DNA from 2 places in the Oceanibaculum nanhaiense genome. Region 1 is predicted to be linked to the other one. Evidence: predicted binding sites of a transcription regulator. Region 1 holds the regulator's gene; the other holds the start of a gene.
What was found. Region 1 encodes LexA, which represses DNA repair genes until DNA is damaged. Its sites were predicted from a motif close to ATGTTCTANTTTGGTTC; they were not measured.

Region 1 (14,704 bases):
CATCGCGGGTCTCGTAGGGCGCCGGCGCACCGGCCGAGCCGGGCAGCGCCAGGCCGATGGCCTCCGACACGCAAGCCATGGTATTGGCCGTGAACATGCCACCGCAGGAGCCGGCCGACGGGCAGGCCACGCACTCCAGCTCGTGCAGATCCTCGTCCGACATGCTGCCGGCGGCGTGCGCGCCCACAGCCTCGAACACGTCCTGCACGGTCACGTCCTTGCCTTTGAAGCGGCCGGGCAGGATGGAACCGCCATACATGAAGACCGATGGCACGTTCAGGCGCAGCATCGCCATCATCATGCCGGGCAGCGACTTGTCGCAGCCGGCCAGGCCGACCAGCGCATCGTAGCAATGGCCGCGCATCGTCAGTTCGACCGAATCGGCAATCACCTCGCGGCTGACCAGCGAGGATTTCATGCCGGCATGGCCCATGGCGATGCCATCGGTGACGGTGATGGTGGTGAATTCGCGCGGTGTGCCGCCAGCGGCCTTTACGCCGCGCTTGGTGGCCTGCGCCTGGCGGGCCAGCGCGATATTGCAGGGGGCGGCCTCGTTCCAGGTGGTCGCCACGCCGATGAAGGGCTGGGCAATCTCCTCCTCGGTCATGCCCATCGCGTAATAGTAGCTGCGATGCGGGGCGGAGCTGGGGCCAACCGACACATGGCGGCTGGGCAGCTTGGATTTGTCGAACTGGGTGGTCATATCTTCCCCCTTGGCGTGCGGCTTTATGTGATCCGTGGCTTGGTCGTCTCGATTGCGGCGCAGAATAGTCGGCACCGAACAGGATTGCCTAGAGGCTTTTGCCCGCTTAGATAGGTGCCCTCCATTCCCTGCAAGGCAGCGCCCCCGCCATGAGCTTCCCCGTACTCGGTTTCGACGACGCCTGGTCCTCCTACCGGCGCTGGGAGCACCGCCTGCCCGCCAAGCCCGTGCCCGTCGAGCCGCAGCGCATCGCCGGCATCGCCGAGGTGCTGGATCAGGTCGATATCGTGGTGCTGGACGCCTATGGTGTGCTCAATCTGGGCAGCAGCGTCATTCCGCAGGGTCTGGCAGCGGTGAAGGCGATTCGCGCCGCCGGCAAGCATCTGTGCGTTATCACCAATGACGGCTCGCAAGGGACCGCCGCCATTGCGGCGAAGCATCGCGGCCGGGGCTATGATTTCCGCGATGACGAGGTGATCGCCGGCGCGTCGCTGGTCGGAGAGGCCGTGGCTTCCTTCCCCGAGGTCCGGAACTGGGGGATCATCGCACAGGATCCGCGTCCGGAGACCGCGATTACCGGGGGCATGGTGACGCTGGACCTCGACCGGGCAGCCTATGAGTCGGTGGATGGCATCGTCTTCATGGCAACGGAAATCTGGGACGAGGATCGTCAGGCGCTCCTCAGCGACGCGCTGACCGTCCGCCCCCGCCCCTTCATCGTCGCCAATCCGGATGTGGTCGCCCCGCATGTCGGCGGCTTCTCGGCCGAGCCGGGCTATTTCGCCCACCGCATCGCCGACAGGTCTGGAATATCGCCTACCTTCCTCGGCAAGCCCTTCGGTGGCGTCTATCGGCTGGTGCGCGAACGCTTTCCGGAAGTCGATCCAAGCCGCATTCTCGCCGTCGGCGACACGCCGCATACCGATGTGATCGGCGCAAGGGCGCATGGCATGCGGGCCCTGCTGGTCGAGAGCGGCTTCCTCGCCGGGCGTGACAGCCTGGCGTTCAGCCGTGAGTGCGGCATCCTGCCGGACTTCATCGCTCCTACTATCTGATCGGCTCTATCTGATTGGCAGGCCGGCTGTCGCCGGCGGCGGTACCGGTTTCAGCATTGCCGTCAGCGGCACCAGCACGAAACCGCGCGCCTGGACGTCCTCGATCCAGAGTTCCAGCATATCGAGTGTGGCATCGCGCGGATGGCCGATGGCAATGGCCTGGCCGTATTTGCTGGCCTGCTGCTCGGTCTCCGATAGCTGCTTCGCCACCGCGTCATGATTGTCGGTATTGTCGAGGAACACATCACGCTGCAGCGCCGGCATGCCCAGATCCCGCGCCATCCGGAAGCCGACCGTGTTCGGCGCAGTGCGCGAATCGAGGAACAGCAGCCCGCGCCGGTTCAGCTCTTCCAGCACCGGGCGCATTGTGGCGGCATCGCTGGTGAAGCGGCTGCCCATATGGTTGTTCACCCCGACGAACCCATCGAACTGGCTGAGATTCCAGGCCAGACGCTCTGCCAGAACCTCCGGCGTCAGACCGGAAAGCATGGCATTTGGGCCGGGGTCAATCGTTTCCGAGGACGGTTCCATCGGCAGATGGACGAGGATTTCATGGCCGGCGGTATGTGCCTTGCGCACCTGTTCCGCCACGCCATGGGCGTAGGGCAGATAGGCGAAGGTTACCGGTGCCTTGAGTGTCAGCGCACGCTGCGAGCGCTTGCGGTCGATCCCCATATCGTCGATGACGATGGCGATCCTCGGCTTGTTGCCGCTGTCTATGGCCGGCAGGGCATTGCGCCGCCAGGGCGGATCGGACTCGGAAGGCACTGGGGCGGCTTCCTGGGGCGGCAGGCTGGCCAGCTGCGGTTCAGGCTGTAATTGCACAGGCGGCTGCGTGGCTTCCGGCGCGGCGGGCGCCGGTTCGGGTGCAGGTTGGGGGGCCGGCTTCTGCGGCAGGGCGATGCCCGGCGAAGGTGCGGCAGGCCGTGCAGCAAGGTCAGGCGCGGCAGCCGGCCTCTCCACGGCGACATCCTGCCGGCCGATGAGCGCATCGCCATAATACAGGCCAAGCCCGCCGCCGATCAGCAGCGCGGCGATGGCCAGCGCGACGGAGAGGCCGAATCCGTTGCCGCCGGAACGCTTCTTCGTCTTGGGCTTTCGGGAGGCCGGCTTACGCGCCATGCGAGGACTTACCCATGAAACGGACGAGATCTGGGAAACCGCCCTCAGGCTGGCGGCCACCGAGCGCGACTATATCCTGTAGCGCGCTGAATATTAACCGCAAAATACGGCGAAATTGGCGCAGCTTACCCCGCCACCGCTTATCCGTTCCGGGCCAGATCCTCGATGATCGGGCAGTCTGGACGGTCATCGCCATGGCAGCGATGGGTCAGGTCGATCAGCGTATCGCGCATGGATTGCAGTTCGACCAGCTTGCGGTCGATCTCCTCGACATGGCGCAAGGCCACTGCCTTGACGTCTGAGCTTGAGCGTTCCCGGTCGCTCCACAGCAACAGCAGATTGCCGACATCCTTCACCGAAAAGCCGAGGGAACGGGCGCGTTGGATGAATTTCAGTACCCGCAGATCGGTCTCGCCATAGACGCGGTAGCCGCCCTCGCTGCGCGGCGCCGGTTTCAGCAGGCCGATGCTCTCGTAATAGCGGATGGTCTTGGCCGGTACGCCGGAGGCCGATGCTGCCTGTCCAATATTCATGACGCTAATCCTTTCGCGAACCGGCGCGCGGTTTCCAGCGCCGCAGCAACAAGGCGTTCGACACCACGCTGACGCTGGAGGCCGCCATCGCCGCGCCGGCAATCAGCGGGCTGAGATAGCCCAGCGCCGCCAGCGGGATGCCGATGATGTTGTAGATGAAGGCCCAGAACAGATTCTGCCAGATCTTGGCGACTGTCGCCCGCGAGACGGAAATCGCGTCCAGCACCAGCAGCGGGTCCGGCCGCATCAGCGTGACGGATGCCGCCTCCATAGCGACGTCGGTCCCGCTGCCCATGGCAATGCCAACATCCGCCTGTGCCAGCGCAGGCGCATCATTCACCCCGTCGCCGACCATGGCGACGATGCCGCCCTTCTCCTGCAAGCCGGAAATCGCATCCGCCTTGCCGTCCGGCAATATCTCGGCCAGCACGGTGGAAATCCCCAGCCGGCTTGCGACCGATTCCGCGGCGCGGCGGTTATCGCCGGTCAGCAGCGCCGTCTCAATGTCCTTTTCGCCAAGCAGCCGGATCGCCTCTGCGGCGCTGCCGCGCAACCGGTCGCCGATGGCGATGGCGCCAAGCAGACGGCCATCCGCAGCCACCCAGACCACACTGTTGCCCTCGCCTTCCCGCTTTGCGGCCTGTTCCTCCAGGGCCGAAGTCGCGATTTCCTTCTCCTGCATCAGGCGCGGACTGCCGATCAGTACAGCCCGGCCTTCCACCGTCGCCATCACCCCCCTGCCCGGCAGCGAGTCGAAATCCTGAGCCTTGGGTATGCCCCCCCCCCGCTCTTCGGCGGCGGCCAGCACCGCCTTCGCCAGCGGATGCTCGCTGCCCTGCTGCACACTGGCGGCAAGGGAGAGCAACTCCTCGTCGGCGACGCCCTCTGCCGGCAGCAGCGCCGTGACGCGGGGCCGCCCCTCGGTCAGCGTGCCGGTCTTGTCGAACACCACGGTGCGGATGCCGTGTGCGCGTTCCAGCGCTTCGGCGTCCTTGATCAGAATGCCGGCCTTTGCGGCGACGCCGGTGCCGGCCATGATCGCGGTCGGCGTGGCGAGGCCCAGCGCGCAGGGGCAGGCGATGACCAGCACGGCGACAGCGTTCAGGATCGCGGTCTCACTGCCGGCGCCCGCCGCCAGCCAGCCAAGGAAGGTCACCAGCGCGATGGCCAGTACGATCGGCACGAAGATGCCGCTGACCTTGTCCACCAGCCGCTGCACCGGCGCCTTGGAGGCCTGTGCCCCCTGCACCCTTTCGATAATGCGGGCCAGCAGGCTGTCCCCGCCGACCGCCGTCACCGCGATCTCGACCAGGCCGGAACCGTTCACCGAGCCGCCGATGACGTTATCCTCCGCCTGCTTTTCGACCGGCAGGCTCTCGCCGGTCAGCAGCGATTCGTCGAACTGGCTGCGGCCTTCCACTATCCTGCCGTCGGCCGGCACCCGTTCGCCCGGCTTCACGATAAGAATATCGCCTTCCATCAGGGCGGCGACGGGCAGGGTCTCGATTGTATCGCCGCGCTTCACCCGCGCCTCTTCCGGCCGGAGCGCCATCAGCGCCCGGATCGCCGAGGCAGTGCCGCGCTTTGCCCGGCTTTCCAGATACTTGCCCAGCGTGATGAGGGTGATCACCGCCGCCGAGGCTTCGAAATACAGATGATCGCTGCCGCCGGTGGCCATGTGATAGAGGCTGAGTCCGAAAGCCGCGCTGGTGCCGATGGCGACCAGCTGATCCATCGTGCCGGTGCGCGTCTTCAAAGCCTTCCAGGCATTGATATAAAACCGCCCGCCGATCCAGAACTGCACCGGTGTCGCCAGCACGAGCTGCACCCAGGCCGGCGGCATCCAGTGCACGCCCGCGGCCATACCGATCATCGGCAGCACCAGCGGCAGGGTCAGCAGGATGGCGGCGGCCAGGCGGATGCTCTCCCAGCGCAGCGTATCGGCCTCGGCCTGCTTGTCCGGTCCGGCCCCGGCCTCAATCAGATGCGCGCCATAGCCCGCCTTCTCCACGGCGGCGACGAGGTCGGCAGGATCAAGCGTCTCCGCCAGCCGCACGCGTGCCTGTTCGGTCGCCAGATTGACGGCGGCCCGGTCCACGCCCGGCACCTTGGCAAGGGCTTTCTCGACGCGACCGACGCAGGCCGCGCAGCTCATCCCCTCGATGGCGAGGTCATATGTCTGTTCAATGCTCATGACTCCTAGATGGGGCTTCCAGTATTGGGAAGGTCAAGGAGATTTCGAACAGCACCAATGCGCTTGCCTTTCCGGGCGCGGCGGGGCTTGCTATAACGATCATCCGGGCCGCTGAAACGGTCCAACAATGACTGCCAAGTGATTGATATGTATCTCCTGATCGATAATTACGACAGCTTCACCTACAACCTCTGGCACTTCCTGGGCGACCTCGGCGCCGAGGTGATCGTGAAGCGCAATGACCAGATCACCGTCGATCAGGTGCTGGCGGGCGGCTATCAGGGCGTCGTCATCTCGCCCGGCCCGTGCGACCCGGACCGTGCCGGCATCTGCCTGGAACTGATCGGGCGCGCCGTGGGCAATCTGCCGATCTTCGGTGTCTGCCTCGGCATGCAGGCCATCGGCCAGGCCTTTGGCGGCAAGGTGGTGCGCGGCCCGGTGCCGATGCATGGCAAGGTCAGCCCGATCCTTCACAAGAATGCCAGCGTGTTCAAGGGGCTGCCCTCGCCGCTGACGGCAACGCGTTACCATTCGCTGGTGATCGAGAAGGCCAGCCTGCCGGACTGCCTGGAGATCACGGCGGAAAGCGAGGATGGCGTAATTCAGGGGCTGGCGCACAAGACCCTGCCGATCCATGGCGTGCAGTTCCACCCCGAGAGCATCGCAACCGAACATGGCCACGCCATGCTGAAGAACTTCCTCGACATCGCGGAACGCCGCAACGCGGCCTGAGGGTTGGGTATGGTTATGGATATGAAAGCCCTGCTGGGCATTGTCGCCACAGGCCGGGCGCTGACCCGCGCCGAGGCGGAAGCCGCGTTCGAGATCATCATGAGCGGCGACGCCACCCCGTCTCAGATGGGCGGCTTCCTGATGGCGCTGCGCGTGCGCGGCGAGACGGTGGACGAGATCACCGCCGCCGCCAGCGTGATGCGCGACAAGGCGCTGAAAGTAGCAGCCCCGGCGGATGCCATCGATACCTGCGGCACCGGCGGCGATGCGTCCGGCACCTACAACATCTCCACCGCCGTGGCGCTGGTCTGCGCCGGGCTCGGCGTGCCGGTCGCCAAGCATGGCAACCGCAGCCTGACCTCGAAATCCGGCGCCGCCGATGTGCTGACCGCGCTGGGTGTCGATATCGACTGCGCCATGAGCCTGATCGAGGAGGCTATACGCGACGCCCATGTCGGCTTCCTGATGGCGCCGCGCCATCATGGCGCCATGCGGCATGTCGCCGGCACCCGCGTCGAGTTGGGCACGCGCACCATCTTCAACCTGCTGGGCCCGCTCTCCAGCCCTGCCGGTGTGAAACGCCAGCTGATCGGCGTGTTCTCGCGCGATTTCCTGAAGCCGATGGCCGAGGCGCTGCGCAATCTGGGCAGCGTGCATGCCTGGGTCATCCATGGCAGTGACGGGCTGGACGAGATCACCACCACCGGTCCGACCCATGTGGTCGAGCTGAAGAACGGCACGCTGACCGAGTTCGAGATCGGCCCGGCCGATGCCGGCCTGAAACTGGCGAAGCCTGAGGACATCAAGGGCGGCGACCCTGCTTTCAACGCCGCCGCGCTGCACCGGTTGCTGGACGGTGAGAAAGGTGCCTACCGCGATATCGTGCTGCTGAACGCGGCGGCCGCCCTCATCGTTGCCGGCAAGGCCAGTGACCTGCAGGAAGGGGTTGCCCTCGCCGCCACCGCGCTGGATCAGGGCAAGGCGAAGGATGCGCTGGCGAAGCTGGTCGCCATCACCAACAGGGGCAAGGCGGCATGAGCGACGTTCTGACGAAAATCTGCGCCGACAAGCGTGAGCATATTGCCGCCTGCAAGGCAGCGAAGTCCTTGTCGGCCCTTGAGACCGAGGCTAAGCAGGCCAGCGCGCCGCGCGGTTTCGTGACGGCGCTGAAAAAGGCCAATGCTGAGGGTCGCTATGGTCTGATCGCGGAGATCAAGAAGGCCTCGCCCAGCAAGGGGCTGATCCGCGCCGATTTCGATCCGCCCTCTCTCGCCCGCGCCTACCGCGAGGGTGGTGCCTCCTGCCTGTCGGTGCTGACCGACGAGCCTTATTTCCAGGGCAAGGACGATTATCTCGTCGCCGCCCGCGCGGCGGTGAACCTGCCCTGCCTGCGCAAGGACTTCATGCTCGATCCCTATCAGATCGTGGAATCCCGCGCGCTGGGGGCGGATTGCATCCTGCTCATCATGGCGGCGCTGTCAGACGCGCAGGCGGCGGAGCTGGAACAGGCCGCTTTCGATCTCGACATGGATGTTCTGGTCGAGGTGCATGACGGCGCGGAACTCGACCGGGCGCTGAAACTGCAATCGCCGCTGCTCGGCGTGAACAACCGCAATCTCAAGACCCTGGCGGTCGATATCGCGACGACGGAACAGCTGGCAGCGCGGGTGCCGGCGAGCAAGATGCTGGTCGCGGAGAGCGGCCTCTACACGCCAGACGATCTCGCCCGCATGGAACGCGCCGGCGCGCGCTGCTTCCTGATCGGCGAATCGCTGATGCGCCAGCCGGATGTTGCGGCGGCGACGCGCGCCCTGCTCGCCCGCAACGAGGCGGCGGCCTGATATCATGAGCGGCTTCACCCATTTCGACGCCGAGGGCAAGGCGGTCATGGTCGATGTCTCGGCCAAGGACGAGACGGAACGTGTGGCGACCGCCGTCGGCAGCATCACGATGCAGCCGGAAACCCTGGCGCTGATCCTCGAAGGCGGCGTGAAGAAGGGTGACGTGCTGTCGGTCGCGCGCCTCGCCGGCATCATGGGCGCCAAGCGCACGCCGGATCTGATCCCGCTGTGCCATCCGCTGGCATTGTCCTCGGTGAAGGTGGAGCTGAAGGCCGATCCGTCCCGCAACGCCGTCGATATCGAGGCGACCTGCAAGCTGAACGGCCGTACTGGCGTCGAGATGGAGGCGCTGACGGCGGTCAGCATCGCGGCACTGACCGTCTATGACATGTGCAAGGCGGTGGATCGCGGCATGCGCATCGGCGATATCCGGCTTGTCCATAAATCGGGCGGTAAATCCGGTACTTACGAGGCAGAACGGTGATCCCTGTCGAGGAGGCGCTGGCGAAGATTCTCGCCGCCCTGACACCGCTGGGCGCCGAGGAAATTTCGGTCGAGGCGGGGCTGGGCCGGGTGCTGGCCGAGGATGTCGCCGCCCGCGTGACGCAGCCGCCCAAGCCGGTCTCCGCCATGGATGGCTATGCCGTGAAGGCGGTGGATGTCGCCAGCGTGCCGGCCACTCTGGCGGTAATCGGCGAGGCGCCGGCCGGGCGCGGCTATCAGGGCATGGTAGAAAGCGGTCAGGCGGTGCGCATCTTCACCGGCGCGCCACTGCCGGACGGGGCCGACAGCATCGTCATCCAGGAGGATACCGAGGCCAGCGGCAACCAGGTCACCGTGAAGGAAGCCCCCGCCCCCGGCAATTTCGTGCGCCCTGCCGGCCTCGACTTCCGCGTCGGCGATATCGGCATTCCGGCCGGCAAGCTGCTGACCGCGCGCGATATCGGCCTTGCCGCCGGCATGAACCATCCCTGGCTGCGCGTGGTGCGCCGGCCGCGCATCGCCATTCTGGCGACCGGCGACGAGATCGTCCGGCCGGGCGATCCCATCGGCCGCGACCAGATCGTCAGCTCCAACGCGCTGGCGCTCTCCGCCTTCGTGCGCGGCGCCGGCGGCGAGCCGCTGGTGCTGGGCATCGCGCCGGACGAGATGGACGGGCTGACCCGGATGATCGCCGGCGCACGCGGCGCCGATTTGCTGGTCACCACCGGCGGCGCCTCGGTCGGCGATCACGATCTGATTCAGACCGTGCTGGGCGAGACCGGCAGCCTGGATTTCTGGAAGATCGCCATGCGGCCCGGCAAGCCGCTGATGTTCGGCAAGATCCACGATACGCCGGTGCTCGGCCTGCCCGGCAATCCGGTCTCGTCCATGGTTTGCGCCCTGCTCTTCCTCGGGCCGGCCATCGAGCGGCTGCTGGGGCGTTCCGCCAGGGGACCGGAGACACAGCCGGCCCGCTTGACCGCCGGCCTGAAGCCGAACGACCGCCGGCAGGATTATCTGCGCGCCACGCTGTCGGTCGATGCTGACGGGACGATGCTGGCCACGCCCTTCGCGAAGCAGGACAGCTCGCAATTCTCGCTGCTGACCAAGGCCGACTGCCTGCTCGTCCGGCCGCCGCACGATCCGGCGCGCAGCGCCGGCGAGACGGTTCAGGTCATTCCCTTCCGCGACAGCTATTTCTGAGATTTTTTATCCGCCTGGTGTTCGGCCTAGTGTTCGGGCTTGACCGGAAACGAGAACAAAACTAAAACACTTACTCAGGTTTTTGTTTTGTTCCATATTTAGTTGCGCTCATGCAGTCAGCCGCCAGCCCTTGCGGCGATCCGGCAAGAGGGCGTGATGGACAGGAGGCGCCGATGCTGACTCGCAAACAATTCGAGCTGCTGACCTTCATCAACCGACGGCTGACCGAGAGCGGCGTATCGCCCTCCTTCGACGAGATGAAGGAAGCGCTGGGCCTGCGCTCCAAGTCGGGCATTCACCGCCTCATCACCGGGCTTGAGGAGCGCGGCTTCATCCGCCGCTTGCCGCATCGCGCCCGCGCGCTCGAAGTGCTGCGGCTGCCCGACCAGGTATCGGCGAAGGACACCAGCAAGCAGGGCGACAAGCAGACCGGGGAGACCACCGGCCGGCGCTTCACGCCAAATGTCATCGAGGGGCATTTCGCCGGGCCGCTGGCCGGCGCCGCCACGGGCCAGGATTTAAGGGCGGTCCCCTTGCCGCTCTACGGCAAGATCGCCGCCGGCACCCCCATCGAGGCGCTGCACGATGAAACCGCCGCGATCGACGTGCCGCTCAGCCTGCTCGGCACAGGCGAGCATTACGCCCTTGAAATCGAAGGCGATTCAATGATCGATGCCGGCATTCAGGATGGCGATACCGTCATCATCCAGCGCTGTGATACGGCGGAGAACGGCACCATCGTGGTGGCCCTGGTAGATGAGCAGGAAGCGACCCTGAAGCGGCTGCGCCGTAAGGGTGGCTCGATTGCGCTGGAACCGGCGAACGCCGCCTACGAGACCCGTATCTTCGGACCGGAGCGGGTGAAGGTTCAGGGCCGCCTCGTCGGGCTGCTGCGTCGCTACTGAGGGCCGCTACTGAGCCTCCCGGTTGCGCCGGGCCGCCGGATCGGGCGCCCAGGGCCGGATGCCGCGATCCCGGCCAACCGAGTCCAGGCGGATGGTGCCGGCCTCCAGATAGAGCGCATGCGCCCCGTTCCGCCACAGATCGAAACGGTCCACCACCAGCCGGGCCGAAGGGCAGCGGCGGCGGACCGGCACCAGCGCCACGACGATATCGGCACTGGTGCAATCCTCGGGCAGGGCTTGCGCATCGCGGATGATGGCGATCTTGAATGCCCCCACGCCGCCGATACAGCCCAGGGCATCGCAGGCAATGCCGTCCCGCCCGCCGCTGCCGGCACGCGGCATGGCGATGCGGCGCGGCTGGGCGGTGCGCTGCAGCCAGGCATCCGCCGTGAAGGAGGCCGCCCGGGCGGAGGAAAACGCCAGCCCCTGCACCGTGCGCAACGCCACCAGCTTGGCCTCGCCATCGACCAGCAGGACCGGCTGGGTGGTAAACCACGGCAGGGCAAGCCCCAGGGCGACCGGCGCCAGCCCGGCGAACCGCCAGGACCGCCGCCAGAGCGCCAGCCACAGCCCGCCCAGCGAGATCGCCAGCAGACCGGCCGCCGGCATGGCAGGGACCGCCAGCACGGCCCCTGGCAAGGTTGAGATCCAGGCGCCGACGGCCAGCACACCCTCGATTCCCAGCCCCATCGGCACCAGCGCCAGCCCTTCCAGGCCCAGCGGCATCAATAGCAGGGCCAGCACGCCCCATGGCATGATCCAGAAGGCGGTCAGCGGCACCGCCGCCATATTGGCCAGCACGCCATAGAGCGCCACCTGGTTGAAATGATAGGCGGCAAAGGGCAGCGTCCCGGCTGTTGCCAGCACTGAAGTGGCACAGAGGCCGACCAGATAGAGCAGCCCCAGCCGCAGCGGTCCCGCCCCGGCGCGCAGGGCGGCGAAGCGCTCCCTGTTGGCCTCATAGAACGCCACCAGCATCAGCACGGCGGCGAAGGACATCTGGAAGCTCGGCCCCAGCATCACCTCGGGCGCCAGCAGCAGGATCGCGGCGGCCGCCCAGGCAACCAGCCGCAGCGAGATCGCCACCCGGTCAATCAGCACCGCCACCAGCACCAGCCCGGTCATCAGGAAGGCGCGTTGCGTCGGCACGGTGGCGCCGGCCAGCAGCAGATAGACAAAGGAGGCCGCAAGGGCGGCCAGCGCCGCCCATTTCTTGATCGGCTGGTTCAACGCCAGGCCGGAATGGCAGGCGAGCAGCAATCGCAGCACAAAGAATACGGTGCCTGCCACCAGCCCCATATGCAGGCCGGAAATCGCCAGCAGATGCGCGAGGCCGGAATCCCGCATGGTGTCCAGCGCCCGCTCCGGCAGGCCGGAACGGTCTCCGGTCAGCAGCGCCGCTGCCATGGCCCCGGTCTCGCCCGGCAGGGCCGTACGAATCCGGGCGGTGACCGTGCGGCGCAGCCGGTCGATACCCACCCAGAACCCGGAGGGTGCGCCTTCGGCCAGGCGGGTGACATCGCCCACCGCGTAACCGACGCCGCCAATCCCCTCGAAATAGGCATGGCGCTGAAAGTCGAAACCGCCGGGCGCCGATGGCCCGGGTGGCGGGCGCAGCACGGCGCGCAGCCGCACAAGATCGCCATGGCTGACATCGGGCATATCGCCGCGCACCACCGCCCGCACCCGGCGCGGCGTATGCTCATCCGGTAGCCGACCGATGCGGGGATGTTCCAGCGTCAGCCGGACATCGCCGGGCCGCTGTTCGATGCGGACCAGCTGTCCCTCGACGCTCACCGGGCCGATCTGCCGTTCCAGAAAGAGTGTACCGACGGTCTGGCTGCGATATTGCGCCGCCGCGAAACCCAGCGCGAAGGCGCACAGCAGCAGGGCCAGCAGCCGCCCATTCAGCGACCGGTACAGAAGAAGGCCAAGCAGGAAAGCGCCACACAGCCCCGCCCAGCCGATCCATAAGGGCGGCTCGGCCTTCAGCAGGAAGTAGCAGCCGATGCCGCCGCCCAGCACCACCGGCAGCCAGAGCATCCAGCGTTCCCGCTCTGCCAGGAAAGGGGACACAAGCCAGCCGAATCCGGTGCCGAAAATGCCGCTTTCCGCGCGCTCTATGGCCGTTTCCTGCAGCATCGCCCCTCCCTGTTATGCAGCATAGACTAATGCAGCTTTCACCGGGAGGCATCCCGTAGTATGGCTGCCGCAGGCACCACTGCACCGCGCATGAGGAGACTGATTTTGGGTGTGACACTCCATGGCTATCGCCACAGCGTCTATGCCAGGATCGCGCGCATGGTCTGCGCCGAAAAACCCATCGCCTATGGCTGGGTGGAGGTAAACCCGTTCGCCGAGCCTCTGCCGGATGGGTTTCTGGCGCTGCATCCTTTCCGGCGCGTGCCGGTGCTGGAGCATGACGGGTTCGTGCTTTACGAAACCGTTGCGATTACCCGCTATCTCGACGACGCCTTTCCGGGGGCCGCCCTGCAACCGGCCGATCCGCGCGACCGGGCGCGGATGACGCAGATCATCGCGATCATCGATTCCTATGGATACTGGCCCATGGTGCGGCAGGTCTTTTCGCATCGGGTATTCCGCAGCCGGCTTGGCGAACCCGTGGAGGAGGCGTAGATTCGCACCGGCCTGCAGGCATCGCACAAGGTGCTGGATGCGCTGGAAAGACTGACAGGACCGGATGGCTATCTTGCCGGCAGCGCCTTGTCGCTGGCCGACCTGCATGTGGCCCCGATGATGGCCTATTTCACCGCGGCGGCGGAAGGTCAGGCCGCGCTGGCAGCCTATCCACAGCTCTCCGCCTGGTGGGAGGCTATGCGCGGCCGGCAAAGCCTGCGGGAGACCGATCCCGAATCATTCACCGGCTAGATTCTTTCACCCGCACTGTGCAGATTCGCGCGGTTTGTGCTACATAGCGGCCACCAATTCACCGGCCTGGCTTTAGGTCCGGGCTCCTCCATCCGGCATCGGAACCGATCCCCCATGACCGTCGTCACCCGTTTTGCTCCCTCGCCCACCGGCTTCCTGCATATTGGCGGCGGCCGCACGGCGCTGTTCAACTGGCTTTATGCGCGGCACACCGGCGGCAAATTCCTGCTGCGCATCGAGGATACCGACCGCGCGCGCTCCACCGAGGACGCGGTGCAGGCGATCTTCGACGGGCTGAAATGGCTGGGCCTTGACTGGGACGACGAAGCCGTCATGCAGTTCGCCCGTGCCGGCCGCCATGCCGAGGTGGCGCACGAGCTGCTGGCGCAGGGCAAGGCCTATCGCTGCTATGCCTCGCCGGAGGAGTTGACGGCGATGCGCGAGCAGGCCAAGGCGGAGGGGCGTCCGGTGCGCTATGACGGGCGCTGGCGCGACCGGCCGGACTCCGATGCGCCGGCGGGCGTGGCGCCGGTGATCCGGCTGAAGGCGCCGCAGACCGGCCAGACGATCATTCAGGACATGGTGCAGGGCGAGGTGACGGTCGCCAATGAACAGCTGGATGATTTCGTGCTGCTGCGCGGCGACGGCACCCCAACCTACATGCTGTCAGTGGTGGTGGACGATCACGATATGGGCATCACCCATGTGATCCGGGGCGACGACCATCTGAACAACGCCTTCCGGCAGACCCAGCTCTATCAGGCGATGGGCTGGGACGTGCCGCATTTCGCGCATATCCCGCTGATCCACGGGCCGGACGGGGCAAAGCTGTCGAAGCGCCACGGCGCGCTGGGCGTGGAGGCCTATCGCGACATGGGCTTCCTACCGGAGGCGATGCGCAACTATTTGCTGCGCCTGGGCTGGGGGCATGGCGACGAGGAGATCATCCCGACCGACAAGGCCATCGAATGGTTCGATCTCGACGCGGTTGGCCGCTCGGCCTCGCGCTTCGATATGGCGAAGCTGGAGAATCTGAACGCGCAT
Region 2 (14,704 bases), on a different contig from region 1:
GCCGAAGACGCGCAGCATCCACCAGGCGCGCGCCGCGCTCATCAGGCCGAACTGGTCATAGACGACAACCTTCACGCCATCGCCGATGCCGAGCTGCCGGACCTTGGCCGAGAATTTCTCGGGGCTTGGCATCATGTGCGGCAGATCCATGCCTTCGGCGGAAATATCGTCGATGTCGAAGAATACGGCGCCGGGGATGTGCTTCGCCTCGAACTCCGTGCGGCCGCTTTTCTTCATGGCCGGCAGGTAATAGCTGGCATCGATAATCCGCACGGCAGGGTCGTCCAGATGGTCCGCCAGCCATTGCGTCGAGACCAGGGCGTCGGGCTTGGCGTAACTCATCGGGGAAACTCCACAGGATCGTTAAGGAAGCACGGAGCCTAGCCCCGCCGCCGATGCCATTCAATAATATCTGAAAACGGCCTATTTCGCGGCGATTGCCGGGTCCTGGGCGCCGTCGAGGAATTGCCGCAGATTGCCGCCTGCCAGCCGGTAGAAGATTTTCTCCGCCTTCAGCAGCGTCGCCATGCCTTCATAGAAGCGCCTTGCTTCCTCGTTCCAGCTGTCGGCGGTCCAGTCGATCTGGAAGGCGCCGCGCTGCAGGGCGACCTCTGCCAGCGCGCGCATCAATGCCAGTCCGACGCCGAGGCCACGCGCCCGCTTGGTCACGAAAATATCCTGAATGAACAAGGAGTTTCGGCAGATTGCGACGGCATAGATCTCGCTGAAGGCGACCATGCCGAGCGGCTCGTCGCCATCCATCGCCAGCAGCAGTTCGACCGTTTTCCGGTCGCCATTCAGGGCGGATTTCAGTTTGCGGATCATGTCGGGGCGCGGCAGCGGCGGCGTGACCCCGTAAAACTGCAACAGTTCGCGGCTAAGATCGACGATAGCGTCGATATCGTTCGGGCCGGGAGCGCGTATCTCGAAGGAGGGCATCGACGTTACCTGCCGCGCAATGTCTGAGGTGCGCTCGTCATCGGTGGAACGGTCTTCCGGAAAAGTTCGGGCTATAGTCGGCGATTCAGGGCGCTACGCCCTTGCGGACAATGCCCTTTCGCCTCTGTCGAAGTCAATTTGTCACTTCCGCTTTCTCCCAGGCATGACCATATAAATCGCAAAACACCATCAGGGATGCCGCCACGTATGAAGACGCTTTACCTGCTTCGCCACGCGAAATCGAGTTGGGACAATCCGGGATTGAAGGATGAAGAGCGGCCGCTGAACGAACGCGGGTTCCGCGCGGCGACCGTCATGGGGCTCTATTTCGCGCAGTGCGGTTTCCGGCCGGACGTGATCCTGTGCTCGACCGCGCGGCGCGCGCTGGAGACGCTGGATCAGGTGCGTCCGCGCCTTGCCGGCAAGCCGGCCCTGACCATCGACAAGGCGATTTATCGTGCGGATTCGGCGGCACTGCTGGCGTTGGTACGCGACCTGCCGGAGACCGCCGGATCGGCACTGATCGTCGGCCACAATCCGGCTCTGGAAGAGTTCGCCCTGGCCCTGGCGGGAAGCGGCGCAAAAGAACTGCGTGCCGGCATGGCGGAGAAATACCCAACCGGCGCTCTCGCCGTCCTGTCCCTGCCGAAGCAGCCCTGGGCGGAAGTCAGCTGGAAAGCGGCTGAGCTGCGCAATTTCACAAGCCCGAAGGATCTGGTGTAGGCGCCGGACGAATTCTCACCCTCGTGCATTACAGAATTGTGACAGTTGAGGAATGGCTTTTTTCCCTGCCGCGATTGCACCAATTTCAGGATTCGTATAGGGCGTTGTTGCCATAGTTGGATTTGAGGCTGTCGTGGCAATGTCTGGTGACGAGAGGCGAACAGGGGGCGGGCACGAGAGCGGCCGCCCGCGGGAAACCGAGCTGAAGCTGGCCCTCGATCCGGCGCTGGCGGAGCGCCTGTGGCGGCATCCGCTGTGGAAGGCCCATGCGCCGAGCCGCACTGTCAGCCGGCAGTTGCGGGCAATCTATTTCGATACGCCGGATTTGCAGCTTGCCCGCGCCGGGGTCGAATTGCGGGTGCGGCGCCAGGGCCGCCAGAATATCCAGGCGGTCAAGGCCCGCGGCGCCTATGCCGCCGGCCTCGTGCAGCGCGACGAGCTGGAAGTGCCGGTCCCCGAGGCGCTGCCCCATGCGGTTCCGGTGCCCGAACGTATTGCCGATGCAGCGCTTCGCAGGCTGGTCGAGCAGGCGGTTGCGGAAGGCCTGGCGCCGATCTTCGAAACCGACATACGGCGCTGGGAACGCAGCATCACCTATGGCGGCGGGCGGATGACACTCTGCCTCGACCGTGGGGCGGTACGGGTCGGCGAAAAACAGTCGCCGCTGTGCGAGCTGGAGATCGAACTGGTGGACGGTCCGGTCGGACTTGTGTTCGATCTGGCGCAGGAGCTGCTGACGCATGTTCCCCTGCGCGTTGCCCATGGCGGCAAGTCGAAGCGGGGCTATGACCTGCTGCTGGACCGCCAGCCCCGGCCGGAAAAGGCGGAAAAACCCGCGCTTAGCCGCCAGATGATGCTGGAGGATGTGCTGGCCCTCAGCGTGCGCAGCTGCCTCAAGCAGATACTCGCCAACGAGGTCATCGTCTGCCAGGGCGACGATCCGGAAGGCGTGCATCAGATGCGGGTCGGATTACGCCGCCTGCGCTCTCTTTTCACGGTTTTCACGCCGGTCCTGCCGGCGGCGCAGACGGAGCATTTCAAGGCGGAGCTGAAATGGCTGGCCGGCGAGCTGGGCACGGCCAGGGACTATGATGTGTTTCGCGACGAGATCGTGCGGCCCGTCCAGGCGCGTTTTTCGACGGCCCCCGGTATGGCGGGCCTGCTGAAGGACGCGGACCTGGTCGGTGCGCAGGCCTATGAGCGTGCCCGGACGGCGATTGCCGACCGCCGCTACACGCGGCTGCTGCTCGACCTCAGCCGCTGGATCGCCGAGGCAGGCTGGCGGGAGCAGAATTTGACGGAAACCGGTGCGCAGCTCTTCGCGCCGGCGCGTGACTTCGCCGATGCGCTGCTGGAACAGCGCGGCCGCAAGCTGCGCAAGAATGGCAAACGCCTGCTGGCCGGCCCTCCCGCGGACCGGCATCTCCTGCGTATTCACGTGAAAAAGATGCGCTATGCGGCGGAATTTTTTTCTGAGCTTTATCCGCGCAAGAAGACCGGCCCCTATCTGAAAAGGCTGGCGGCGCTGCAGGAAGTGCTGGGCCATATGAATGATGTGGCGGTTGCCGAGAACCTGCTGTTACCGAAAGAAGGTGCGGGCAATTCCGGTAAGGATGCCCAACGGAACGTCCAGCGCGGCCATGCGGTCGGTCTCGTGCTGGGCTGGCATGGAAGGGCTGCGTGGGAGCACGGCAGGGAACTGGACAAGCTGTGGCGCCGGCTGCAGGCAAGCGACAGTTTCTGGCGCAAGCCGTCCGCGTCCGACAGGCTGTGACCTTCACGTGCAGATAACCGCCAAGAGCGCTTGACCGCAGCGGCGCGCGGAGCCTATATCTTCCGCCCCACGGTCAAACGGCCGTCGCCGCCGGCCCGGTGGCAGAGTGGTTATGCAGAGGACTGCAAATCCTTGTACGTCGGTTCGATTCCGGCCCGGGCCTCCAGCGGCTTCCGTTTGCCGGATACCGGACCGATGCTGCCGCTAATTTTCGACGGCAGCGAATTCGGGCTGGAAAGCGGGAGGGGGCTTTGCTATAAGGCCGGCCTCCCAAGGCGGACCGCACAACGGTTCGTCAAGGATCGCAGCGGGATATCGCGCTGTTGCTGATCCCCGGTAGCTCAGCGGTAGAGCAAGCGGCTGTTAACCGCTTGGCCGGCGGTTCGAATCCGTCCCGGGGAGCCAATTCGAAGAAAAGGGTGCGTCGCAGGACGCGCCCTTTTTTATTTCGTTTTGTGTGCAGACCTGTCCGGGCGTTGTCAGGGGACGGGGAGGGGGATATAACTGCGCACGGCGGCTGCGGTCGCCTATCGATAGGCTTGAATCCGTTCGATATCGTCAGACACTTGCCGGGTAGAATCATGACGAATTTTGCGGCCGCGCGACACAATATGGTCGAGAGCCAGCTTCGCACCAACAAGGTGACGAATGCGGCCATCATCGAGGCTTTCGAGACGGTTCCGCGCGAACTGTTCGTCCCGAAGGCCTATCGTGGCATCGCCTATCTGGATGAAGACCTGCCGATTGGCGAGCAGCGCCATCTGATGGAGCCGGTGGTGCTGGCCCGGCTGCTGCAGGAGGCGCGCATCGCCGCCACCGACGCCGTGCTGGATATCGGCTGTGCCACGGGCTATTCCACGGCGATTCTGGCGCGCCTCGCGGCCTCCGTGCTGGGGCTGGACGCGGTGGAGCCGATGGTCGATGAGGCCAATCGCCTGCTGACCGAACTGAATTGCGACAATGCCGCCGTTATCCACGGCGCCATGCCGGATGGCTATGCCAAGCAGGCGCCCTATAACGCCATCGTGCTGAACGGCGCGGTTGAGACCATTCCCGGCGTGCTGGTCGATCAATTGGCCGAGGGCGGCCGGCTGCTGGCCGTGCTGCGCGAGCCGGGGCAACTGAACGGTGTCGGCCGGGCGGTGATCGTCACCAAGACGGGGGGCGTGGCCTCGCGCCGCGTGCTGTTCGATGCCTCGACTCCGCTTTTGCCGGGCTTCGCCAAGGAATTGGGGTTCGTCTTTTAAGCCGGTCTGGGTTACGGTTACCCACTTTGTTTTCCTTGGATATTCTGTCGCCAAATCTGAAAGGCCTCATGATGTTGCCAAAGCTTACCGGCGCAAACCAGACCATGGCTGATCCGGCGCGCCGTACTGGCTGGCGCGGTCTGCTGCTGGGTGGCGCCGCGGTCGTTGCGCTGGCCACCGGGTTCGTCTTGCCGTCGCCGGTATCCGCCCAGACGCTGAGCGAGGCCCTGGCGCTGGCCTACGAGACCAACCCGGTGCTGCAGGCCCAGCGTGCCCGGCTGCGCGAGACGGATGAAAGCCTGGCGCAAGCGCTGTCAAACTGGCGGCCGACCGTCAGCGTATCCGGCGAAATCGGCAAGACCACGACGGAAGTCGAGCGTTTCGGCAACGAAGACACGCAGAGCAGCAATACGCGGACGCCATCCCGCGCCACCTTTGCGGTGAATCAGCCGCTCTATCGTGGTGGCCGCACCACTGCTGAGACCGATCGCGCGGAAGCCAGCATCCAGGCGCAGCGTGCCCAGCTTGTCTCCACCGAGCAGCAGGTCTTTCTGCGCGCCGCGACGGCCTATATGAACGTGATCCGCGATGAGGCGACGCTGGAATTGCGCGTTAACAACGTGCAGCGCCTGCAGCGCCAGCTGGAGGCGACGGGGGATCAGTTCAATGTCGGCGAGGTAACGCGCACCGACGTGGCGCAGTCCGAAGCGCGGTTGGCCCAGTCGCAGGCGGATCGCGTCGCTGCAGAAGGCCAGCTTGCGGCCTCGCGTGAAGGGTTCATTCAGGTCGTCGGCATTGCCCCGACGCGCCTCAGCGAGCCTAACGTGCCACTGGATACGCCGGAAGACCGCGAAGCCGTTCTGGCCGAGGCCGCGCGCAACAATCCGAACGTGCTGACGCAGCGTTTCTCGATCGATTCTGTCGCGGCGCAGACCAGACAGATTTTCGGCGAGACCCTGCCGCAGGTGACGTTGAGCGCTGAGGTCAGCCGCTTCGAAAACCAGCAGCTGCGCGATTCGCGCACTGATGAGGCCTCTATCTTCGCGACGGTGAGCGTGCCGCTGTACCAGTCGGGGTCGGTCAGTTCCCGCGTCCGGCAGTCGAAGCAGCAGGAGATGCGTGCCCAGAACGCGCTGGAGGATGCGCGGCGCACTGCCGTTTCCGATGCGGCGGCGGCCTATGATAATCTGGAGGCGGCCAAGGCCCGCATCGATTCGCTGGTGACCGTCATCGGTGCCGCGGAGATTGCCCTCGATGGCGTGCAGGAAGAGGCGAAGGTCGGGTCGCGCACCATTCTCGACATTCTCGATGCGGAGCAGGAGCTGCTGAACGCCCAGGTCAGCCTGGTGTCGGCACAGCGTGACGAGATTGTCTATAAGCTGCAATTGCAGACGGCCATCGGCCATCTGACGGCCAGGGACCTCGGGCTTCAGGTTCAGCTCTACGATTTCGAGAAGCACTACCGCGAGACTCGCGGCCGCTGGTGGGGCTTTGATATTTCCGAGGATTGATCCGGTATTACCGGCAGGCCCGACGAATTTCGCCGGATGCTAGCCAAGGGGCATATTCTGTTCTACTGTAAAACGAAATATCATTATCTGGCGGCAAGATGAGCGAAAACAAGGCAGAAGAACCGTCAATGGAGGAGATACTTGCGTCGATCCGGCGCATTATCTCCGAAGACGGCGCGGCAGACGAAGCCGAGCCTGAACCGGCACCAAAGGCTGCCAAGCCTGCGCCGAAGCCGCAGCCCGTAGCCGAGCCGGAACCCGAACCGGAAGTGGATTTCGAGGCGGTTCCCGCCGAAGAGCCGGAACCCGAGCTCGAACCCGAAATAGAAGAAGAAGCCTTCGTCCCGGACGAGGAAGAGGAAGATATTCTCGATCTGACCGAGAAGCTCGAAGACGAGCCGGAAGCCGAGCCGCTGTTCGAGGAACAGAAGCGGCGGGCGCAGGCCGCCCCTCCGCCGGTTTTCGAGGAAGAGGACGAGGATGAGGGGCTGGTGTCCCCGCCGAAGCGCGAGGAAGCCGTTTCCGCCTTTGCGAACCTGACCTCCTCGCTTGAGGCACGGCATCCGGAACTACCCATCGGGGCAGGCCACAAGACATTGGAATCGCTAACCAAAGAGGTTATGCGCCCGATGTTGAAGGAATGGCTCGACAAGAACCTGCCGCATATCGTCGAGAGGTTGGTCCGCGAGGAGATCGAGCGGATCGCCCGGCAGGGTCAGCGCCACCCGGAAGACTGAACCGATTTACCGCCCCATCGGATCCGCCCATCCCGCAGGGATGACCGGCGGTGTTTGGTGTTAGCCGTTGGCAGGGCGGGCCGCTTGGCGTAGATAAAGCGCCTCAAGCCATTCCATAGCAGACCAGACGAAACCGAGGATTTTCGAGAATGCTGGGCAAGACTTTCGAGCCGGCCGCGATCGAGGCGAAATGGTACCCGGAATGGGAGAAGAGCGGCGCCTTCCGCTGCGACCCGACTTCGGCCAAGACGCCCTACACGATCATGATGCCGCCGCCGAACGTCACCGGCAGCCTGCATATGGGCCACGCGCTGACCTTCACCCTGCAGGACATCCTGGTCCGCTATCACCGGATGAAGGGCTATGACGTGCTGTGGCAGCCCGGCACCGACCATGCCGGCATCGCGACGCAGATGGTGGTCGAGCGCCAGCTCGAATCGCAGCAGATCACCCGGCACGATCTCGGTCGTGAGAAATTCGTCGAGAAAATCTGGGAGTGGAAGGCCGAATCCGGCGGTACCATCATCAACCAGCTGCGCCGGCTGGGCGCCTCGGCCGATTGGGAGCGCGAGCGCTTCACCATGGATGAGGGCCTGTCGCATGCCGTGCGCAAGGTCTTTGTGCGGCTGTTCAAGGAAGGCCTGATCTACCGCGACAAGCGGCTGGTGAACTGGGATCCGCGCCTGCTGACGGCGATCTCCGATCTCGAGGTCGAGCCGCGAGAGGTGAAGGGCAAGCTCTGGCATTTCCGCTACATGCTGGCCGATGGCAGCGGCCGCTCGATCACCGTGGCGACCACACGCCCGGAAACCATGCTGGGCGACACTGCCGTAGCCGTGCATCCCGAGGATGAGCGCTTCACCGATCTGGTTGGCCAGATGGTCGAACTGCCGCTGGTCGGGCGCCTGATCCCGATCATCGCTGACGAGTATTCCGACCCGGAAAAGGGCACCGGTGCAGTGAAGATCACCCCGGCGCACGACTTCAACGATTTCGAGGTCGGCAAGCGGCACAATCTGGAGATGATCAACGTTCTCGACCGCGAGGCGCGGATGAACGAGAACGTGCCGGAGGCCTATCGCGGCCTCGACCGCTACAAGGCGCGCGAGAAGATCGTCGCCGATATCGAGGCGCTGGGCCTGTTGGTCGAGATCGAGGACCACCCGCACACCGTGCCGCATGGCGACCGCTCCGGCGTCGCCATCGAGCCCTGGCTGACCGACCAGTGGTTCTGCGATGCCGCCACGCTGGCCAAGCCGGCGTTGGAGGCGGTGGAGACCGGCAAGACCGAGTTCGTGCCCAAGCAGTGGGAAAAGACCTATTACGAGTGGATGCGCAACATCCAGCCCTGGTGCGTGTCGCGTCAGCTCTGGTGGGGCCATCAGATCCCCGCCTGGTACGGGCCGGATGGCAAATATTTCGTCGAGGAAACCGAGAAAGAAGCTGCCGCCGCCGCCGATGCGCATTATGGCAAGCCGGTAGAACTGACCCGCGATCCCGACGTGCTCGACACCTGGTTTTCCTCGGCGCTGTGGCCGTTCTCCACGCTGGGCTGGCCGGAGGAGACGCCGGAGCTGAAGCGGTACTATCCCGGTGACGTACTGGTCACGGGCCTCGACATCATCTTCTTCTGGGTCGCCCGCATGATGATGGCCGGTATCCATTTCGAACAGGATATCCCCTTCAGGACGGTCTATATCCACGCCCTGGTGCGCGACGAGCGCGGCCAGAAGATGTCGAAGTCGAAGGGCAATGTCATTGACCCGCTGGACCTGATCGACCGGTTCGGCGCCGATGCGCTGCGCTTTACCCTGACGGCGCAGGCCGGGCAGGGGCGCGACATCAAGCTGGCCGAGAGCCGGGTCGAGGGCTATCGCAACTTCGCCACCAAGCTGTGGAACGCAGCGCGCTATTGTGAGATGAACGGGGCACAGCCGGTCGCCGGATTCGATCCCGCCACGGCGAAGCAGCGGGTCAACCGCTGGATCGCCGGCGAGGTGGTGCGAACGGCGAAGAAGATTTCACAGGCCTTTGAAACCTATCGCTTTAACGACGCAGCCGGGGCGGCTTACCAGTTCGTCTGGGGCAGTTTCTGCGACTGGTATCTGGAATTCACCAAGCCGATCCTGCTGGGCGAGGACGAGGCCGCCAAGGCCGAAACCCGCGCCATGACCGGCTGGGCGCTGGACCAGATCCTGCTGATGCTGCATCCGATGATGCCCTACATCACCGAGGAGCTGTGGAACGCGCTTGCCGAGAAGCGGGGCGGGCTGCTGATTTCCGCTGCTTTCCCAGAACTGCCGGACAGCCTGATCGATGCGGAGGCGGATGCCGAGATGGAATGGCTGGTCCGTCTGATCAGCGATATCCGCTCGGTGCGCAGCGACATGAATGTGCCGCCCGCCGCCAAGGCGCCGCTGCAGGTGAAGGGCGCCAGCGCCGCCACCCTGGCGCGCTTCGACTCGCATAACGACATCATCCTGCGCATGGCCCGACTCTCCGGGGTCGAGACGGTGGATGACACCGCCAAGGGCGCGGTGCAGATCGTCCTCGACGAGGCCACGCTGGCCTTGCCGCTGGCCGACCTGATCGACGTTTCGGTGGAAAAGCAGCGCCTGACCAAGGAGATCGACAAGGTCGAGGTGGAGATCAAGAAGATCGCCGCCAAGCTGGCGAACGAGAATTTCGTCGCCAAGGCGCCGCCCGAGGTGGTCGAGGAAAACCAGGAGCGCAAGGCCGACGCCGAGGCCACCCGTGACAAGCTGTCGGCGGCCCTGCAGCGGCTGGCGGCGGTGTAGGCCCGTTACGCCAGCTTTTTCTCCAGCGCCCGGCTGAGATAGGGCTTCAGGTAGCGTCCGGTGTGGCTGCGCGGGTTTTCGGCCACTTCCTCGGGCGTGCCGATGGCGACGATCTCGCCGCCGCCGGTGCCGCCCTCTGGGCCAAGATCAATGACCCAGTCGGCGGTCTTGATGACCTCCAGATTATGCTCGATCACCAGTACCGTGTTGCCCTGCTCGACCAGCGCGTGCAGCACTTCCAGCAGCTTCTTCACATCCTCGAAATGCAGGCCGGTGGTGGGCTCGTCGAGGATGTAGAGGGTGCGGCCGGTGGCCCGGCGCGACAACTCCTTGGCCAGCTTCACGCGCTGCGCTTCGCCGCCAGACAGGGTGGTGGCCTGCTGCCCGACATGGACATAGCCGAGCCCGACCCGTTCCAGCGTTTCCATCTTGTCGCGGATCGAGGGGACGGCCTGGAAGAATTGCGCCGCATCCTCCACCGTCATGTCCAGCACATCGGCGATGGATTTGCCCTTGAAGTGGATTTCCAGCGTCTCGCGGTTGTAGCGCTTGCCCTTGCAGACGTCGCACTGGACATAGACATCGGGCAGGAAGTGCATCTCGATCTTGATGACGCCATCGCCCTGGCAGGCTTCGCAGCGCCCGCCCTTCACATTGAAGGAGAAGCGGCCGGGCGCATAGCCCCGCGCCTTCGCTTCCGGCAATCCGGCGAACCAGTCGCGGATCGGCGTGAAGGCGCCGGTATAGGTGGCGGGGTTGGAGCGCGGCGTGCGGCCGATCGGCGACTGGTCGATGTCGATTACCTTGTCGATCAGCTCGATCCCCTCGATGCGGTCATGCGGAGCGGCATGCTCGCGCGCATTGTGCAGCCGCCTGGCCAGCGCCTTGTACAGCGTGTCGATGATCAGGGTCGATTTGCCGCCGCCTGACACGCCGGTCACGCAGGCGAAGGTGCCGAGCGGGATATCGACCGAGACATTCTGCAGATTGTTGCCGGTAGCGCCGGCCAGCCGCAGAATATGGCCCTTCTTGCCCTTGCGGCGCTTTGTTGGCACCGGCACCTCGCGCATGCCGGTCAGGTACTGGCCGGTGATGCTTGCCGGATTCTGCATCACCTCTTCGGGCGTGCCGCAGGCGACGACCTTGCCGCCATGCGCGCCGGCGCCCGGCCCCATATCGACCAGATAATCGGCGGCGCGGATCGAATCCTCGTCATGCTCGACCACGATTACCGTGTTGCCGATATCGCGCAGCCGGCGCAGCGTGCCAAGCAGCCGGTCATTGTCGCGCTGATGCAGGCCGATGGACGGCTCGTCCAGCACGTACAGCACGCCGGTCAGGCCGGAACCGATCTGCGAGGCAAGCCGGATGCGCTGGCTTTCGCCGCCCGACAGCGTCGCCGAGGCGCGCGACAGGGTGAGATACTCAAGCCCGACATTCATCAGGAAGCCGAGCCGCTCATTGATCTCCTTCAGGATGCGCAGCGCGATCTCATTCTGCTTGTCGGTCAGCTTATCGGAGAGGCTGCCGAACCAGTCATGCGCCTCGGCAACGGAGAATTCCGCTACTTCCGAGATGTTCAGCCGGTCGAGCTTTACCGCCAGTGCCTCGGGTTTCAGGCGCTGGCCGCCGCAGGTCTCGCAGGGGCTGACACCCTGGAACTTGCCCAACTCCTCGCGCACCCAGGCGCTGTCGGTCTCGCGGAAACGCCGGGCCAGATTGGTGACGATGCCCTCGAAGGGCTTGTTCGTGGTGTATTTGCGCAATCCATCGTCGAAGGTCATTTCGACCGCATCCGCCCCGGTGCCGAACAGGATGCCCTGGCGCACCGCCTCCGGCAGGTCGCGGAACGGCGTGTTCATCTTCACGTCGTAATGCTTCGCCAGGCTTTTCAGCGTCTGCTTGTAATATTGCGAGGTCGAATTGGCCCAGGGGGCTATGGCGCCCTCAGCCAGGCTCAGCGTGTCGTTCGGCACCACCAGATCAGCATCGAAATACATCTTGGTGCCCAGCCCGTCGCAGGCCGGGCAGGCGCCGAACGGGTTGTTGAAAGAGAACAGCCGCGGCTCGATCTCATCGATGGTGAAGCCGCTGACCGGGCAGGCGAACTTGGCGGAGAACACCGTCCGCTCGCCGCCATCGGCATTCTCCGCGATGGCCAGGCCGTCGGCCAGTTCCAGCGCGGTCTCCAGCGAATCGGCGAGCCGCGTCGCCAGGCCCTCGCGCACCACCAGGCGGTCGATCAGCACCTCGATATCGTGCTTGCGCTTCTTGTCCAGCGCCGGCGCCTCGTCGATCTCGTACAGTTCGCCATCGATCTTCACCCGGGTGAAGCCGCGCTTCTGCAGTTCCTGCAATTCCTTGCGGTATTCGCCCTTGCGGCCGCGCACGATGGGGGCCAGCAGATACAGCCGCGTGCCTTCCGGCATCGCCACGATGCGATCGACCATCTGGCTGATCGTCTGGCTTTCGATCGGCAGGCCGGTGGCGGGCGAGTAGGGGATGCCGACACGCGCGAACAGCAGGCGCATGTAATCGTAGATCTCGGTGACCGTGCCGACGGTGGAGCGCGGATTCTTCGAGGTTGTCTTCTGTTCGATGGAGATCGCCGGCGACAGCCCCTCGATCAGGTCCACGTCCGGCTTGCCCATCAGTTCCAGGAACTGGCGGGCATAGGCCGAGAGGCTCTCGACATAGCGGCGCTGTCCCTCGGCATAGATCGTGTCGAAGGCCAGCGATGACTTGCCGGAGCCGGACAGGCCGGTGATGACCGTCAGGCTGTTGCGCGGCAGATCGACATCGACACTTTTCAGATTGTGCTCGCGGGCACCGCGAACGCGAATGGTCTCTTGCATGGGGCAAACCGTCTCGGGAGGTTGTGGCCAGAACTATATGGCGGGCGAATTGCTTTCTTGCCACCTTTCAATTGCTAGCCTACATTAGAACAAAAAAAGAACAAAGAAAATTTGCGTCAGGAAACTTCAAGTGTATTTCTTGCGGGGTGAAGTTGGTACGGAACCGGAATGACTACCAGGTGGCATCTGAACGCCCTTTGCATGTAAAGTCGCTTCTTCCGGTGGTTGTTGGCACTGAGCTGGCGCCGCTTTGTCTATGATTTCGTTTGATTTGTATCGATTCTTGAGGTTTGGGGAAACACATGGCTGGGTCCGTCAATAAAGTCATTCTGATCGGTAATCTGGGGCGCGACCCGGAAATCCGGTCCATGCAGAACGGTCAGAAGGTGGCGAATCTGGCGCTCGCGACCTCGGAGAACTGGCGTGACAAGCAGAGCGGCGAGCGGCGCGAGCGCACCGAATGGCACCGGGTCGTGATTTTCAACGAGAACCTGATCGAGATCGCCGAGAAATATCTGCGCAAGGGCTCGAAGATCTATATCGAAGGCTCGCTGCAGACCCGCAAATGGCAGGACCAGAGTGGCCAGGAGAAATACACGACGGAGATCGTTCTGCAGCGCTATCGTGGCGAACTGACGATGCTCGATGGCCGGGCCGATGGCGGCAGCGGGTCGGGCGGTGGTTCTGGCGGTGGTTCTGGCGGCGGCTACGAATCGGCCCAGGACGATTATTCGGGCGGTGCGGCGAGTGGTCCGGCAGGCAGTCCCGCACGGGGCGGCAGCGATCTGGACGATGAGATTCCGTTCTGATAGGGGAAATCCCGTTCTGATAGGGGAAGTGCCCTTATTTCGCCTGACCAACCCAAAAATTAACGCTCTCGAAAGTAATAGAGCCTAAAGTTGGCAGGCATTTAACATCACATCACAATAGACATTGCATGGCTGGACTCCTCAAAGAGCGTCTGGGGCACTGGGTAAGTTTCTATCCGGAGCCTATCCTGCTCATTGAGGGCGGGGTCGTTCGCGATTCGAATATTGCTTTATCCCGATTGATCGGAATCGACGACCCTGCATTCTGCCATGGCCAGCCTTTCGCGCGTGTCGTCAGTATCGATGCGCAGCGTAAGGAAGGAATTTCCTGGCTGTCGGGCAAGCTAAGCGGACCAGATGCCGACGTGCCCATCGAGGTGCTGCTGCTGCCGCTCCGTGCCGGAAAGGAAGCGCGCGAGCATATTGTCTATTTGCGCGACCGCCGGCCCTTGCTTGAACGCGAAGAGACCCTGCACAGAGCGAGATTGCAGGCGGAGACGGAGCGGAACACGGCCCGGCAGTTCCTGGCGCAGATGACGCATGAGCTGCGGACGCCCCTGAACGCCGTGATCGGCTTCAGCGAGATCATGGTCAATCAGCTGTTCGGGCCGCTGGATGACCGGTATCGCGACTATGCCGAGGATATCATGCAGAGCGGCCGTCACCTGCTCGGCATCATCAACGATATTCTCGACCTGTCGAAGATCGAGGCTGGCGAGATGACGCTCGACGAGCGCCAGGTCGATGTCGGACGGGTGGTGCAGTCCTCGATCCGGATTATCAGCGAGCGCGCAGCCTTGGGGCAGGTGAGCATACAGGTCGATCCGGCCTGTATTTTTCCTTTCGTTATCGGCGACGAAACCAAGCTGAAGCAGCTTTTTCTCAATCTCCTGTCAAACGCGGTGAAATTCACGCCGTCGGGCGGCCGCGTTCTGGTGCGCAGCGAGATCGATTCGCGCGGCTGGCTCGCCATCTCTGTCATCGATAGTGGCATCGGGATGAGTGCTGCCGACTCGAAGATCGCAATGATGCCGTTCAAGCAACTGCACGCCAAGACCGAGCATGACGATCGCGGCACCGGCCTCGGCCTGACGATCAGCCAGGCCATCGCGGTGCTGCATAACGGCACGCTGGAACTGGTTAGCGAGGTTGGCAGAGGAACCAGGGTCACGCTGAAACTGCCCGCCGACAGGCTGATGGCCGTCTCCTGAGGTGCGTCCGCGCCGATTGGCGTCTTTCGCCTCCCCCCGGCAACAGATATCAGCTGATTCAGCTGAGACCGACGACCCCGTCGAGAATGGCGCCTTGCAG

Region 2: a site for LexA is predicted at 12,672-12,688, ahead of uvrA (excinuclease ABC subunit UvrA). Genes of this name have one in related genera too.

Annotation. Positions count from the first base shown of each region.
Region 1 covers NZ_MPOB01000011.1:53,331-68,034, forward strand. The annotation lists gene ilvD (dihydroxy-acid dehydratase) at 1-703, opposite strand, end outside; gene BKM74_RS16125 (HAD-IIA family hydrolase) at 853-1,758, shown strand; gene BKM74_RS16130 (divergent polysaccharide deacetylase family protein) at 1,765-2,880, opposite strand; gene cueR (Cu(I)-responsive transcriptional regulator) at 3,021-3,413, opposite strand; gene BKM74_RS16140 (heavy metal translocating P-type ATPase) at 3,418-5,607, opposite strand; gene BKM74_RS16145 (anthranilate synthase component II) at 5,755-6,339, shown strand; gene trpD (anthranilate phosphoribosyltransferase) at 6,349-7,377, shown strand; gene trpC (indole-3-glycerol phosphate synthase TrpC) at 7,374-8,180, shown strand; gene moaC (cyclic pyranopterin monophosphate synthase MoaC) at 8,185-8,664, shown strand; gene BKM74_RS16165 (molybdopterin molybdotransferase MoeA) at 8,661-9,866, shown strand; gene lexA (transcriptional repressor LexA) at 10,040-10,771, shown strand; gene BKM74_RS16175 (ComEC/Rec2 family competence protein) at 10,778-12,913, opposite strand; gene BKM74_RS19025 (glutathione S-transferase family protein) at 13,025-13,408, shown strand; gene BKM74_RS19030 (glutathione S-transferase family protein) at 13,421-13,660, shown strand; gene gltX (glutamate--tRNA ligase) at 13,775-14,704, shown strand, end outside.
Region 2 covers NZ_MPOB01000009.1:54,013-68,716, forward strand. The annotation lists gene sseA (3-mercaptopyruvate sulfurtransferase) at 1-342, opposite strand, end outside; gene BKM74_RS14980 (GNAT family N-acetyltransferase) at 424-939, opposite strand; gene BKM74_RS14985 (SixA phosphatase family protein) at 1,147-1,662, shown strand; gene BKM74_RS14990 (CYTH and CHAD domain-containing protein) at 1,802-3,436, shown strand; tRNA gene BKM74_RS14995 (tRNA-Cys) at 3,529-3,602, shown strand; tRNA gene BKM74_RS15000 (tRNA-Asn) at 3,767-3,841, shown strand; gene BKM74_RS15005 (protein-L-isoaspartate O-methyltransferase family protein) at 4,018-4,683, shown strand; gene BKM74_RS15010 (TolC family outer membrane protein) at 4,788-6,194, shown strand; gene BKM74_RS15015 (DUF2497 domain-containing protein) at 6,293-6,931, shown strand; gene BKM74_RS15020 (valine--tRNA ligase) at 7,081-9,729, shown strand; gene uvrA (excinuclease ABC subunit UvrA) at 9,735-12,584, opposite strand; gene ssb (single-stranded DNA-binding protein) at 12,887-13,393, shown strand; gene BKM74_RS15035 (sensor histidine kinase) at 13,633-14,604, shown strand; gene BKM74_RS15040 (pentapeptide repeat-containing protein) at 14,663-14,704, opposite strand, start outside.